Regions from separate parts of the Streptomyces sp. NPDC015125 genome, predicted to be linked through region 1. Evidence: riboswitches for the same ligand, from Rfam matches in the RefSeq annotation. Region 1 holds a riboswitch; the other holds the start of a gene.

Region 1 (7,215 bases):
AGCAGCGCATAGAACTGCGGGATGTCGATGACCGGTTCGGAGATCCGCAGCGGACCGGCCGGCAGCCGGTCCAGACCACCGGCGATACGGCGCAGATCCAGCCACGGGATGCCCACACCCCCGCCGGGGGCATGCGGATTCAGCCACAGGCCCCAGCGGTCGGGGAAGAGCGCGGCGGCGATCTCCGGGCCGGTGACGACCTCGTGGTCGCGGTTCCAGCCGGAGGCGGCGAGCTCGGGCGCCGAGGTCACACACGGCGCATAGCCGAGGCCCTCGACCTCCATGTTTCCGTACTGCGCATCGGGCGAACCGGCCCGGCCGTGCCACAGCAGCATCCAGACCTGGCCCGCGGCGAGCGCGTGCAGCAGCGCCTCATAGGCGTCGTAACGGCCGGGCGAGACCTGCTGGAGCAGCTGCTCCAGCGCTCCGGCCGCCGCCGGCCCCTGATGCGCACCCGCGCTCACGTGGTCCGTCCCTTCTGTCTGCAGGGCACGTCATGGGTGCGCCCGCCCGTCATCCATCCAGCTTACGAGTGGTCCCGAGAGTAGAAGGGCCGCACACGCTCCAGCATCCAGTCGGCGACCGGGTCGCCCTGGGCGAGGTCGAGCATGACGAGCTGTACGGGCCAGGGCACCGGCACTGCGCCGAGCGCACGTCCGAGGGCTGACAGTACCGCCTCGCGAGCGGTGCCGTCGTGCAGTGCCGCAGGGTCCGCACCGATCTGCACACCGACGAACAGCGCGGGCGTGTCGCCCTCGACACTTGCCAGGGCACGCCGGGCAGTCAGGACAATTCCGGCACCGGAGAACTCCAGTCCGGCGGCGGCCAGGAAGTCCACCGGTTCGTGCTGCCAGTCCGGCTCGAAGAGCCGCACCCGGCCGCCGCTGGGCAGACCGGCCGGCTCGTGACGCCCCTCCCGGCACAATTCGGCCACCGCGGGCGGCGGCAGCGGGACGCCGACCCTGCCGTCCGGGTTGACCGCGATGCCGATCTGCGGGGGCAGCCCGCGGGCGAACTCCCGGGCCGGGGCGACGGTGAAGGACATATGCGCGCCCACCAGCCGCAAGAACTCCTGCTCGGAGCTGTAGACCGGGACATAGGCCGCACCGTCGAGCTCGACGGTGGGCAGATCGAGGCCCCGGGTGCCGGGCCCCGCGCTCTCCGGTCCGCCGCCGTTGGGCAGCGGCACCCAGACCCTGCTGCGGCCCAGTACCTCGACGATCCGGCCACCGGCACCCGGGTGCCCGACCGAGGCGGCCAGCGCCTCTTCGAGCTCGTTCGCCGGCCACGCCAGCTGCGGTATCCCCTGCTCCGGAAATGTCATGTGTTCCCACCCGTTCCAAACCGCGCCATCTGGCCAAAGACCCTAGACGAGAAGGAGTGCGGAGGGACCCGCGGGGCACGGTGGCCGTCCGCTCAGTCGAAGGTGACCGTCTCCAGGGCGCTCGCCGTCCGCCGGTCGAGCAGTACGGCCGAGTCGAAGCCCTTCGGCAGCCGGGCCGACTCCGCCGCACCGACCAGCCGGCCCACGGCCCCGCGGTGCCGCGCGAAGGCGTACCCCGACACCCCGCGCCCCCGCGACTCCTGGCCGGACAGTGCCACCTCGGGCGGCACATCGAGCAGCACCAGATGCAGCCCGCGGCCGCCGCGCACCGCCGAGCGCGCGATCCAGCCACGCACCCACGCCAGGGTGCCGCAGTCGTGCACCACCACACTGTCCCCGGAGCGCAGCGCACGATGCAGCGTCAGATAGTGGGCGACCCGGACCAGCGGACGGTAGAGGGCGTACGGCAGCCGGCGCAGCCTGCCGTGCTCCCAGCGCTCGCGGACGTCCTGCGAATCGATGCGGTGCACCGCGGCACCGTGTGCGTCCAGCGGCGGTACGACACGATGCATCAGGGTGCTCTTGCCGCTGCCCGGCAGACCGGAGACCACCACCAGGTCACCGGCCGGGAACCGCAGCTCGGCGGCGCCGTTCGCCCGTCCACGGTCCCGGAGGTCCACGATTTCGGCTCCGCGCCCCGGCCGGACGACGGGCCGCGGCGTCCGGCCGGCCCGGGACCCGGCTGCGGGCGGCACCGCCGGCGCGACGGCCGGAGGCACGACGGCCGGAGGCACGACGTCTGAAGTGGCCCCGAATGCCGCTTCGCTGTGCACGCGATCGTCCTCCCCGTCCGGTTCTGCTCCGGTTCGAGTCCGTCCCCTACCCGCAGAGTGTCAAGAAAAGGTAATGCCCATCAAGGCTATTGTCCGATCTGCCCACGTCACGGGCGGGGTGACGGCCGGGGCTCCTCTATCGGGCGATCCCGTGCAATGATGTGGCCGCCACGTGCACATCAGGTCTCACCTGTGCACCGCCAACTCCATACCGGCCGTTTGAACCCGCGCGGGAGAGTCCCCGGCCGCCATGGCGGGGCGCCGAAGGAGCAAGTCCTCCCTTGAATCTCTCAGGCCCCTATACCGCGCAGGCGAGGCAGATCTGAAAAGCGAGCCGCAGCCCGGCGCACGGGGCGGCTCCACCCAAGGTGCAAACCGGGTCCGTTCGCGGGATCCCGGTGAACCTCTCAGGTTCCGATGACAGATGGGGAGAACGTCTTGTTCACCCCTGCCTGGGAGCCCAGAACCATGACTGATGCCCCCCGCCGTACCGCGCTGGATGCCACCCATCGCGCGCTCGGCGCCACCATGACCGACTTCGCCGGCTGGGACATGCCACTCCGCTACAGCAGCGAGCGTGACGAACATGTCGCCGTCCGTACCCGCGCCGGGCTGTTCGACCTCTCCCACATGGGCGAGATCACCGTCACCGGCCCGCAGGCCGCCGACCTCCTCGACTATGCGCTGGTCGGCAACATCGGGGGCGTCAAGACCGGCCGTGCCCGCTACACCATGATCTGCGAGGCCGAGGGCGGCATTCTCGACGACCTGATCGTCTACCGCCTGGCCGACCAGGAGTACATGGTCGTCGCCAACGCCTCCAACGCCCAGGTGGTGCTGGACGCGCTGAGCGCACGAGCGGGCGGCTTCGACGCCGCGATTCGCGACGACCGGGACGCCTACGCGCTGCTCGCGGTGCAGGGCCCGGAGTCGCCCGGGATCCTCAAGGCGCTGACGGACGCCGACCTGGACGGTCTCAAGTACTACGCGGGGCTGCCCGGCACGGTCGCCGGTGTAGAGGCGCTGATCGCCCGTACCGGGTACACCGGCGAGGACGGCTTCGAGCTGTTCGTCCGGCCGGCCGACGCGGTCGCCCTCTGGGAGGCGCTGACCGAGGCCGGCAAGGACGCCGGTCTGGTGCCCTGCGGCCTGTCCTGCCGGGACACCCTGCGCCTGGAGGCGGGCATGCCGCTGTACGGGCACGAGCTGACGACCTCGACCACGCCGTTCGACGCGGGCCTGGGCCGGGTCGTGAAGTTCGAGAAGACGACCAACAACGGCGACTTCGTCGGCCGTACCGCGCTGGCGGCGGCCGCCGAGCGCGCCGAGGCGAACCCGCCGCGCAAGCTGGTCGGTCTGATCGCCGCGGGCCGCCGGGTCCCGCGGGCCGGCTACCCGGTCGTCACGGCCGACGGCACGGTCATCGGCGAGGTCACCTCCGGGGCCCCCTCTCCCACCCTCGGCAAGCCGGTCGCCATCGCGTACGTCGACGCCGCCTACGCCACACCGGGCACCGAGGGTGTGTGCGTGGACATCCGTGGAAGCCATGAGCCGTACGAGGTCACCGCTCTGCCGTTCTACAAGCGGCAGAAGTAGGAGTTCACCCGGGGCGGACCCGGCAGCGGCGCGCACCCGTGCGTCTCACTGTGCAAGACCCTCCCCCCTTGGTGTCACCAGGGGCGACCCCCTTCACGACCACACCCTCGCGTACAGGAGAATCGAGCCATGAGCAACCCCCAGCAGCTGCGCTACAGCAAGGAGCACGAGTGGCTGTCGGGCGCCGAGGAAGGCGTCTCGACGGTCGGCATCACCGAGCACGCGGCCAACGCGCTCGGCGACGTCGTCTTCGTGCAACTCCCCGAGGTCGGTGCCACGGTCGCGGCGGGCGAGACCTGCGGCGAGCTGGAGTCGACCAAGTCGGTCAGCGATCTCTACTCGCCCGTCGACGGTGAGATCACCGAGATCAACGAGGATGTCGTCAACGACCCCTCGCTGGTGAACTCCGCCCCGTTCGAGGGCGGTTGGCTGTTCAAGGTGAAGATCAGCGGCGAGCCGGGCGAGCTGCTCTCGGCCGACGCGTACGCCGCCTTCATCCAGAGCTGAGCCGCCCGGCCCCCTCCGCCACCGCCCCCGCGGAAGCTCCCCCGGGCTCCGTCCGGGGGACCCCCTCGCGCCCCTGACTCCCCCAGGAAGACTCATGTCGCTTCTGAACAGCTCCCTCCACGAGCTCGACCCCGATGTCGCCGCCGCCGTCGACGCCGAACTCCACCGCCAGCAGTCCACCCTCGAAATGATCGCGTCGGAGAACTTCGCCCCCGTCGCCGTCATGGAGGCCCAGGGCTCCGTCCTCACCAACAAGTACGCCGAGGGCTACCCCGGCCGCCGCTACTACGGCGGCTGCGAGCACGTCGATGTCGTCGAGCAGATCGCCATCGACCGCATCAAGACCCTCTTCGGCGCCGAGGCCGCCAACGTGCAGCCGCACTCCGGCGCACAGGCCAACGCCGCCGCCATGTTCGCCCTCATCAAGCCGGGCGACACCATCCTGGGCCTGAACCTCGCCCACGGCGGGCACCTGACCCACGGCATGAAGATCAACTTCAGCGGCAAGCTCTACAACGTGGTGCCGTACCACGTCGACGAGAAGACCAACCTGGTCGACATGGAAGAGGTCGAGCGCCTCGCCAAGGAGCACCGCCCCAAGCTGATCGTGGCCGGCTGGTCCGCCTACCCCCGCCAGCTCGACTTCGCCGCGTTCCGCCGGATCGCCGACGAGGTCGGCGCCTACCTCATGGTCGACATGGCGCACTTCGCCGGCCTGGTCGCCGCCGGCCTGCACCCCAACCCGGTGCCGCACGCCCACGTGGTGACCACCACCACCCACAAGACCCTGGGCGGCCCGCGCGGCGGCGTCATCCTCTCCACCCAGGAGCTGGCCAAGAAGATCAACTCTGCGGTCTTCCCCGGCCAGCAGGGCGGGCCCCTGGAGCACGTCATCGCCGCCAAGGCCGTCTCCTTCAAGGTCGCCGCCTCCGACGACTTCAAGGAGCGCCAGCAGCGCACCCTCGACGGCGCCCGGATCCTGGCCGAGCGCCTGGTCCAGGACGACGTCAGGCAGCACGGCGTCTCCGTGCTGTCCGGCGGCACCGACGTCCACCTCGTCCTCGTCGACCTGCGCGACAGCGAGCTGGACGGCCAGCAGGCCGAGGACCGTCTCCACGAGGTCGGCATCACCGTCAACCGCAACGCGATCCCCAACGACCCGCGGCCGCCGATGGTGACCTCGGGCCTGCGCATCGGCACCCCGGCGCTGGCCACCCGCGGCTTCCAGGCCGAGGACTTCCGCGAGGTCGCCGACATCATCGCCGAGGCCCTCAAGCCCGCCTACGACGCCGAAGCCCTCAAGGCCCGCGTCACCGCACTCGCGGAGAAGTTCCCGCTGTACCCGTCCCTGTGACGCGACTCATGCACTGAGCCCGCTGCCCGCCGGTCACCGGCGGGCGCAGGGTGCACGACGGTGAGCCCGGGGTCGTCGGTCCCGGCTCACGGTCTGCCTGCCGCTGTCCTCCCCTCTTCGCGCGCACGGTCTTCACACACACGGTGCCCGCCGGTGCGGGCACGGCACGCATGACCGGTGCGGTGGCGGGCAGCCGCCCTGCACGGGGAGGCGGTTTCCGGCCGGACCCCGCACGCGGGTCAGGACCGGACACGCCTCCTCGGCAGGCCGGGCCGGTACACGGCCCGGAGTCCGCTGACCGCGTATCCACACCGACACCGACCGTTACCCCCGCCGCCGCGCACCCGACAGTTTCCGTCCGGCGGCGCCCGGCCCGGTCCGCGTTACCCTCGACCAACAGCGCAGAAACGTCCCCTCTGCCCCATTGCTCCACCGCTCCACCGTCCACCACGAGCAGACAAGGGAGTCCGCCCCCGTGGCCATCTCCGTCTTCGACCTCTTCTCCATCGGCATCGGCCCCTCCAGCTCCCACACCGTCGGCCCGATGCGCGCCGCCCGGATGTTCGTCGGACGCCTCAAGAAGGACGGTCTGCTCGCCCAGACGGTCACCGTGCGCGCCGAGCTGTTCGGCTCGCTGGGCGCCACCGGCCACGGCCACGGCACCCCCAAGGCCGTCCTCCTCGGCCTGGAAGGCCACTCCCCCCGCACCGTCGACGTCGAGTCCGCCGACGCCGAGGTCGAGCGCATCCGGCAGACCAAGCGTCTGCGTCTGATGGGCGCGGAAATAGGCGCCGCGCACGAGATCGACTTCGACGAGTCGGCCGAGCTGATCCTGCACCGGCGCCGGGCCCTGCCCTACCACGCCAACGGCATGACCCTCTTCGCCTACGACGCCTCCGGCGCACCCCTGCTGGAGAAGACCTACTACTCGGTCGGCGGCGGCTTCGTCGTCGACGAGGACGCGGTCGCCGGCGAAAACCCGATCGTGCCCGACGACACCGCCCTGACCCACCCCTTCCGCACCGGCGACGAACTGCTGCGGCTGTCCCAGCAGACCGGCCTGTCCATCTCCGCCCTCATGCTGGAGAACGAGAAGGCCTGGCGCACCGAGGAGGAGATCCGGGCCGGGCTGCTGGAGATCTGGCAGGTCATGCAGGCCTGCGTGACCCGCGGCATGTCCCGTGAGGGGATCCTGCCCGGTGGGCTGAAGGTGCGGCGCCGCGCCGCCAACGCCGCCCGCGCCCTGCGCTCCGAAGGCGACGCGGCCGCCCGTGCGATGGAGTGGACCACCCTCTACGCGATGGCCGTCAACGAGGAGAACGCGGCCGGCGGCCGGGTGGTGACCGCCCCCACCAACGGCGCCGCCGGCATCATCCCCGCGGTCCTGCACTACTACGTCAACTTCGTGCCCGGGGCCGACGAGGAAGGCGTGGTCCGCTTCCTCCTCGCCGCCAGTGCGATCGGCATGCTCTTCAAGGAGAACGCCTCCATCTCGGGCGCCGAGGTCGGCTGCCAGGGCGAGGTCGGCTCCGCCTGCTCGATGGCCGCCGGCGGCCTCGCCGAGGTCCTGGGCGGGTCCCCCGAGCAGGTCGAGAACGCCG
Region 2 (7,215 bases), on a different contig from region 1:
ATGACGAGGGAGAGCACCGCGAGGGCGGCTATCTGTACCTGGTGGTTGGTCGAGAACAGTTCGTTCGGGTCGCGCAGGACCCCGATGGTCGCCTGGGCCACCACGGCGAGCGCGCCGACCAGTCCGGTCAGCCAGGGGCCGGCGAACCAGGGAGTGATGGCGGGGGCGACGATCAGGAGCGGCCCCAGATGGATGTCACCCGGGATCAGAACGTCCACGACCGTGATCGCAACGATCAGCCCGAGCGGTATCGCCAAGAGCGCGTGACCCGTCTGCCATGGCTGCCACAGATCCGCAACGCGGCGCCGCAAGCCCATACCCCCACTCTGCACCGCCCACGGACAGGCCGCAGGCCGTATCCCGGCCTTTCACGTGCAGACGTGCCGAGCCCGACGAGGCGGGGACGGCGCCGGACGCGCCTACCTCTGTTGACACCTGCAAGGTGTCGAAGAGGAGACATGGGGGGCCGCGCCAGCCGGTCCGGGCCCCAGCGGGGAGGCGGGGCCCGGACCGGCTGGCGCGGCCTACGGTCGCCCTACACCTTGAAGTAGTCGTTCCAGGCGTCGACGAGCATCTGCCGGACGGATTGATCAGCGTGTTGGGCGGCTTGATTGAACGTGCCGGTCACGCCGTAGTAATAGTAGGCGCCGTCATTCGTCGCCATATGGTCATCGCTCGGATTGTCCACGTGGCGACTGAAATGGACATTCGCAAACGCCGCGACGGCGGTGCACACGTAGTACACCCAGTTTCCCGTCAAATTCTCCATGGCGTTTGTGATACGCCAATTCTGCATGGGCACGATGATCCCCCTCTTTCGGTCCGTTCCTCGATCAGACCTCGGACAGCGTGATGTCACCCGTGATACTGACCGTCATCTGGTAGTCCTGCGGGCTGTGCCGGACGGAGGCGAGGATGAACTCGCCCTTGCCGTCGTCCCACTCCCCTTTCACCTTCCAGTCGTCGTCCCAGATGATGCACCGGCCCCGTCCGGTCTGAACGCTCAGCGGCCTGTCCTTGTGCTGCGAGATCCACGCGTAGGCAGAACTGTGCGACCTCGGACTCACGGACTCGCTGTCCCCGGAATGTTCTTCATTGACAAAAGAAACGTAGGAGTTCGACTGATTGTCGCAGCCCCTGATTCCCGTGGTCATGCAGATTCCTTCCCTGGAGCCAAGCTCCCCCGGGCCGAACAGACACAAATGTTCTGCGCGGCGAAACTCTCCACCGAACTTCATGAAAATGACTGCCCTTCGGCCTCCCGCAGAAACACGAGGATCAGTCGCTGAAATGTTCGCCATGGCTGAATAGGCACCCTTGAAGGGGGGCGCGGGCCCATGCACGAATTCCGCCGCGGGGGCGCGAGCCGCCAACGAGCGGCCCGGGTGCGAATGACGCCGGCGGCATACCGGGGCCGTCATCGGCCCAGGAGGGCTTGAATGCACGGTGCGGGCTGAGAACTCCGAGAGGCATGCGAGTTCACTTTGCCCCGGGGTGACAAGTCTTTCGCAGAGGTCAGGCCGTTTCCTTCGGGGCACCTCACTGACCAGATGAAGCTGGCAGCGTTCCGAAAGAACGACCTAGCCAGACCTCGCCTCGGTCGTCCGTGGTGGAAGTGCAACCCAGCGGCGGCATATGAAGGGCCGAGTGCTTGTCAGACGTGTGCTGCCGTGAGAGTGGCGAACACGCCGAAGGCGAGCGCCGTTCCCCTCCGCCGAGAACGGCGCTCGCGATCGGTGCCTGTCGAGGGACCCGGTGACCGTGTCAGTCCTGCTGCGGATGGTCGAGTTCGGACCGGAAGGCGGCCTCACGGGACACATGGCGTGGGCGACGGCGGAGCGCCGCCCACGCGATGCCGAGGATGACGAACCACACCGGGGTCACCAGCAAGGCCCGCAGCGTGTCGGGCTCCTGGGTCAATGCCCAGATGAGGAACACGAAGAACGCGAGCACGACGTAACACATGACGACGCCGCCGGGCATCTTGAACTTCGACGCCTCGTGCAGGTGCGGACGGCGCTTGCGATACACGAGGTAGCTGATCAGGATGATCGACCAGACGAAGATGAAGAGTACGGCGGACACCGTGGTCACCAAGGTGAACGCCTCGATGATCGAGTTGTCCGTGGCGACCATGACCACACCGGCGAGCAGAAACACCCCGGAGAGGAGTAGGGCGTTGGCCGGTACCCTCCTGGAGGTGAGTCTGCCGAAGCGCGCCGGGGCGTCGCCCTCCCGGGCCAACCCGTACACCATCCGTGAGGTGGAGTAGATGCCCGAGTTCGCGGACGAGGTGGCGGAGGTCAGCACCACGAAGTTGATGACCGAGGCGGCGATCCCCAGACCGGCAAGAGTGAACATCACGACGAACGGGCTGTGGCCCGGACTGATCTCGCGCCAGGGCGTCACCGAAATGATCACGATCAGTGCGACGACATAGAACAACATCACGCGTACCGGGATCGAGTTGATCGCCTTGGGCAGGTTCCGTTCCGGGTTCTCCGCCTCGGCCGCGGTGGTGCCGACCAGTTCGATGCCGACGAAGGCGAAGGTCGCGATCTGGAATCCCGCGACGAACCCCATGGGGCCGGTGGGGAAGAACCCTCCGTCGTTCCAGAGGTTGGAGAAGCTTGCCGCCGCTCCCCCGGGCGCCTGGAAATGACCGAACACCATGACCAGCCCGACGACGATCAGCGCCACGATGGCGACGATCTTGATGAGGGCGAACCAGAACTCGGTCTCGCCGAACGCCTTCACGGTGGGCAGGTTCAAGGCGATCAACAGGATGACAGCGGCCAGCGCCGGTATCCACAGCGGTAGGTCGTGCCACCAGTAGGACACATATCCGGAGATCGCGATGACGTCGGCGATGCCGGTGACGATCCAGCAGAACCAGTAGGTCCAGCCGGTGAAGAAGCCGGCCCACGGCCCCAGCAGGTCGGCCGCGAAGTCGGCGAAGGACTTGTAGCGCAGGTTGGAGAGCAGCAGCTCACCCATCGCCCGCATCACGAAGAAGAGCATCACTCCGATGATCATGTAGACGAAGATCACCGAGGGCCCGGCCAGCGAGATCGTCTTGCCGGAGCCCATGAACAGGCCGGTTCCGATCGCACCACCGATCGCGATGAGTTGGATGTGCCGGTTGGACAATTGGCGGGAGAGGTGTTGCTCATCCTCGGGCGAGGGCGTCGATCCGGCCTCCGGTCGGGTCGACGCGGTGGTCGAGCCGGTGTCACTGCGTTCAGGCATGGGCAAACCTCGCGGATCTCACGTCCCGTGTGGGCACGGGACAGGGGGTATCTCGGAGAATGACCACGCGCCCACAGGGGGGGCGAGCGGCAGGGTGGGGCTGCGCGCGGACTTGCGGCAGCCGACCGGAGCGGTGTCGGTACGCTGAACGGGCCCGCAGAGAAGACCGAAGATCAGCCCGAAAGCCGGCAGGCGGATTGCGGTCAGGGGAGAGGCGGCGGGAGGGCCATCAGGGGGGCTCCTCGAATGTCGAGCACGGGCAGGAGCCCGCGCGGCCGAGTGAGCCTCCCCCTCTGTCATGAGCCTGAGAGCTTCGCCGCGCTCAGCGCGCGGCTTGCACCGTGGGCGAGGCGCGTCAGCGCCTGCTTTCCAGAGTTGCCTGCCCGAGCGGTAGGGATGCCTGAGAGTTTCCGGGGAGGATTTGCTCCTTCGGCGACTGGGTCTGGCTGATCCAGTGCTCTCCCGCTCCGGGGTGAACGGCAATGTGCGGTGAGGTTAGGTCCACATCGGCGACCGGTCAAGGGACCGACCGAACGCTGGACATTACCCTTCAGTAGTACGGCACTCGCCCGCGGGGGACAGTGTTTGTGCAGCTCACGGCGTGCTTCATGGGCCGATCCGTTACCGGCGCGTACACCGAGCGGACTCTTGACGGCTGTGTTCCGAGGCCCGTACGTTGCCTCCGGAAAGATCCGCCAGCACCTACACCGCTGACGATTCTGCGCGGGAGAGCCCACGTCATGTGACGACGTGGCGCCGAAGGAGCCGATCCTCCCCGGAAACACCCCCGGCCTTACGGTCGGGCCCCACAACTCCACATCGCGCTGTTCGAACCGAAGCGGGAGAGCCCTCGCCCACCCTTGGCGGGGCGCCGAAGGAGCAACTCTCCCCAGAATCTCTCAGGCCCAACTACCGCTTCGGCTAGGCGACTCTGGAAAGACGGGACGTCATGTCCTGCGCCCACGGTGCAAACCGCCGGACCCGGTGGTGAAGCTCTCAGGTACCGATGACAGAGCGGGGAGGCCACCCATCCACGGTGCCGCGTTCGCGGTGCCCCCACAGGGAGCCTCCCACCATGACCTTCCCCGAGTCCTCCGCGTCGGGTGAGTTCGCCACCCGCCACATCGGCGTCGGCGGCGCCGACCGCGCCAGGATGCTGGCCGAAGTCGGTTACCCGACGCTGGCCGCCCTCATCGACGCCGCCGTCCCGGGCGGTATCCGAAGCACTTCCGACCTGAACCTGCCTGCCGCCGCCACCGAGGCCGAGGCCCGCGCCGAGCTGCAGGAGCTCGCGAGCAGGAACACCGTGGCCGTTCCGATGAGCGGCCTTGGATACCACGCGACCACCACGCCCGCGGTGATCCGGCGCAATGTGCTGGAAGACCCGTCGTGGTACACCGCCTACACGCCCTACCAGCCGGAGATCAGCCAGGGCCGGCTCGAGGCATTGATCAACTTCCAGACCATGGTCGGAGACCTCACCGGACTGCCGACCGCCAACGCGTCGCTGCTCGACGAGGCTACGGCGGTCGCCGAGGCCGTCACGGTCATGCGCCGCGTCGCCGGCAAGAGCCGCCCCCGCGTCCTGGTCGACCGCGACACCCTGCCGCAGACCCTCGACGTCCTGCGCACGCGTACAGCCGCGGTCGGCATCGAGGTCGTCGAGATCGACGTCGCCGAGCCGCTGCCGGAGGACGACTTCTTCGGGGTGGTGCTGTCCTACCCCGGCTGCTCGGGAGCCGTCCGCGACCTGCGCGAGGTGACCGCCGCGGCGCGAGCGCGCGGGGCGCTGGTCACGGTGACCGCCGACCTGTTGGCGCTCACGCTGCTCGTGCCACCGGGTGAGTACGGCGCCGATATCGTCGTGGGCTCGTCCCAGCGGTTCGGTGTCCCCCTGTTCTACGGCGGGCCGCACGCCGGCTACATCGCGGTCCGCGAAGGGCTCGAACGTCACCTGCCCGGCCGGCTCGTGGGCGTCTCCGTGGACAACGCCGGCCGGCCGGCGTACCGCCTCGCACTACAGACCCGCGAGCAGCACATCCGACGCGACAAGGCGACCTCCAACATCTGCACGGCGCAGGTCCTGCTCGCCGTGGTCGCGTCGATGTACGCCGTCTACCACGGCCCCGACGGTCTGACCGAGATCGCCCAACGGACGCACCGGCACGCCACGCTCATCGCCACGGGTCTGCGGAACAGCGGGGTCACGGTGGTGCACCGCGAGTTCTTCGACACCCTGCTGGTGCGGGTCCCCGGCCGTGCCGAGGAGGTCGTCGCGACCGCGCACGACAAGGGGCTGCTCCTACGGCTGGTGGACGGTGACCACGTCGGCATCTCCTGCTCCGAGGTCACCTCGCCAGACCACGTCCGTCTCGTGCTCGATGCCTTCGGCCGGACGGAGCACGACCTGGACGGGCCAACTGCGGGCGCTTCGGCGGCGCTTCCGCCGGGCCTGCGGCGCACGTCCCCCTTCCTCACCCACCCGGTCTTCCACCGGCACCGGTCGGAGACCGCGATGCTGCGTTACCTGCGCAGGCTCTCCGACCGTGACTTCGCGCTGGACCGCGGGATGATCCCGCTCGGGTCCTGCACGATGAAGCTCAACGCGACCACGGAGATGGAGCCGGTCAGTTGGCCCGGCTTCGCCGACCTGCACCCCTTCGCGCCCCTCACGGACGCTGCCGGGTACCTGGCCCTGGTCGAGCAGCTCGAAACGTGGCTGGCAGAGGTCACCGGGTACGCCAAGGTCTCCCTCCAGCCGAACGCCGGATCGCAGGGCGAGCTCGCCGGCCTGCTGGCGATCCGCCGTTACCACCAGAGCAACGGACAGGCCGGACGCGACGTGTGCCTGATCCCGGCAAGCGCGCACGGCACCAACGCGGCCTCGGCCGCCATGGCCGGGATGCGCGTCGTCGTGGTGGCATCGCGGCCCGATGGCACGGTCGATCTCGTGGACCTGGAGGCGAAGTGCGCGCAGCACTCCGACCACCTGGCCGCGATCATGGTGACCTATCCCTCCACGCACGGCGTCTACGAGGCCGGCATCACCCGGCTGTGCGAGCTGGTGCACGAGCACGGCGGACAGGTGTACGTCGACGGCGCCAACCTCAACGCGCTGCTCGGAGTTGCCAAGCCCGGCGAGTTCGGTGGCGATGTGTCACACCTCAATCTGCACAAGACGTTCTGCATCCCGCACGGCGGCGGCGGGCCGGGGGTCGGCCCGGTCGCGGTGGCCGCACACCTCGCGCCGTACCTGCCCACCCACACGCTGCACCCCGACACCGGGCGCCGCGACGGCATCGGGGCGGTGAGCGCCGCACCGTTCGGCAGCGCCGGCATCCTGCCGATCCCGTGGGCCTACATCCGGATGATGGGCGCGGAGGGGCTGACCGAGGCAACCCGGGTGGCCGTGCTGAGCGCCAACTACGTGGCACGTCGCCTCGCGCCATACTTCCCCGTCCTGTACGCCGGGGAGTCGGGCCTCGTCGCGCACGAGTGCATCCTTGACGTACGCCCCCTCACCGCCGCCACGGGTGTGACGGTCGATGACATCGCCAAGCGGCTCATCGACTACGGCTTCCACGCGCCGACGATGAGCTTTCCGGTCCCCGGCACGCTGATGGTCGAGCCGACGGAGAGCGAAAACGTCGCTGAACTGGACCGCTTCTGCGAGGCGATGGTCGCGATTCGGGTGGAGATCGACCTGGTGGACAAGGGCGTCTGGGGCCTTGAGGACAGCCCGCTGCGACAGGCGCCGCACACCGCCGCCGCGATCGCCGGCAAGTGGAACCGGGCCTACTCGCGCCAGCAGGCCGCCTTCCCGGCGGGCGTCACGCCCGACAAGTACTGGCCACCGGTCGGCCGGATCGACCAGGCGCACGGCGACCGGAACCTGGTCTGCTCCTGCCCGCCTCCCGAAGCGTTCGTGTCCTGACGCCCGACCGGTCGCGGTCCGAAGAGGAACCA

What was found. A riboswitch is a leader RNA that binds a small molecule or an ion and turns the genes downstream of it on or off. The one in region 1 is predicted to bind glycine.
Region 2: it holds a riboswitch for glycine, as region 1 does, so the genes downstream of both, cycA (D-serine/D-alanine/glycine transporter) here and gcvT (glycine cleavage system aminomethyltransferase GcvT) in region 1, are expected to answer to the same signal.

What each region holds. Positions count from the first base shown of each region.
Region 1 covers NZ_JBIBVF010000001.1:284,344-291,558, forward strand. Annotated here, with positions in the region: gene ACF088_RS01215 (enhanced serine sensitivity protein SseB C-terminal domain-containing protein) at 1-464, opposite strand, end outside; gene ACF088_RS01220 (enhanced serine sensitivity protein SseB) at 527-1,324, opposite strand; gene ACF088_RS01225 (AAA family ATPase) at 1,417-2,103, opposite strand; glycine riboswitch at 2,378-2,473, shown strand; gene gcvT (glycine cleavage system aminomethyltransferase GcvT) at 2,626-3,753, shown strand; gene gcvH (glycine cleavage system protein GcvH) at 3,883-4,260, shown strand; gene glyA (serine hydroxymethyltransferase) at 4,355-5,614, shown strand; gene ACF088_RS01245 (L-serine ammonia-lyase) at 6,090-7,215, shown strand, end outside.
Region 2 covers NZ_JBIBVF010000005.1:323,695-330,909, forward strand. Annotated here, with positions in the region: gene ACF088_RS15660 (PP2C family protein-serine/threonine phosphatase) at 1-317, opposite strand, end outside; gene ACF088_RS15665 (hypothetical protein) at 536-796, opposite strand; gene ACF088_RS15670 (hypothetical protein) at 834-1,154, opposite strand; gene cycA (D-serine/D-alanine/glycine transporter) at 1,765-3,249, opposite strand; glycine riboswitch at 3,536-3,627, opposite strand; glycine riboswitch at 3,628-3,724, opposite strand; glycine riboswitch at 4,079-4,174, shown strand; gene gcvP (aminomethyl-transferring glycine dehydrogenase) at 4,325-7,183, shown strand.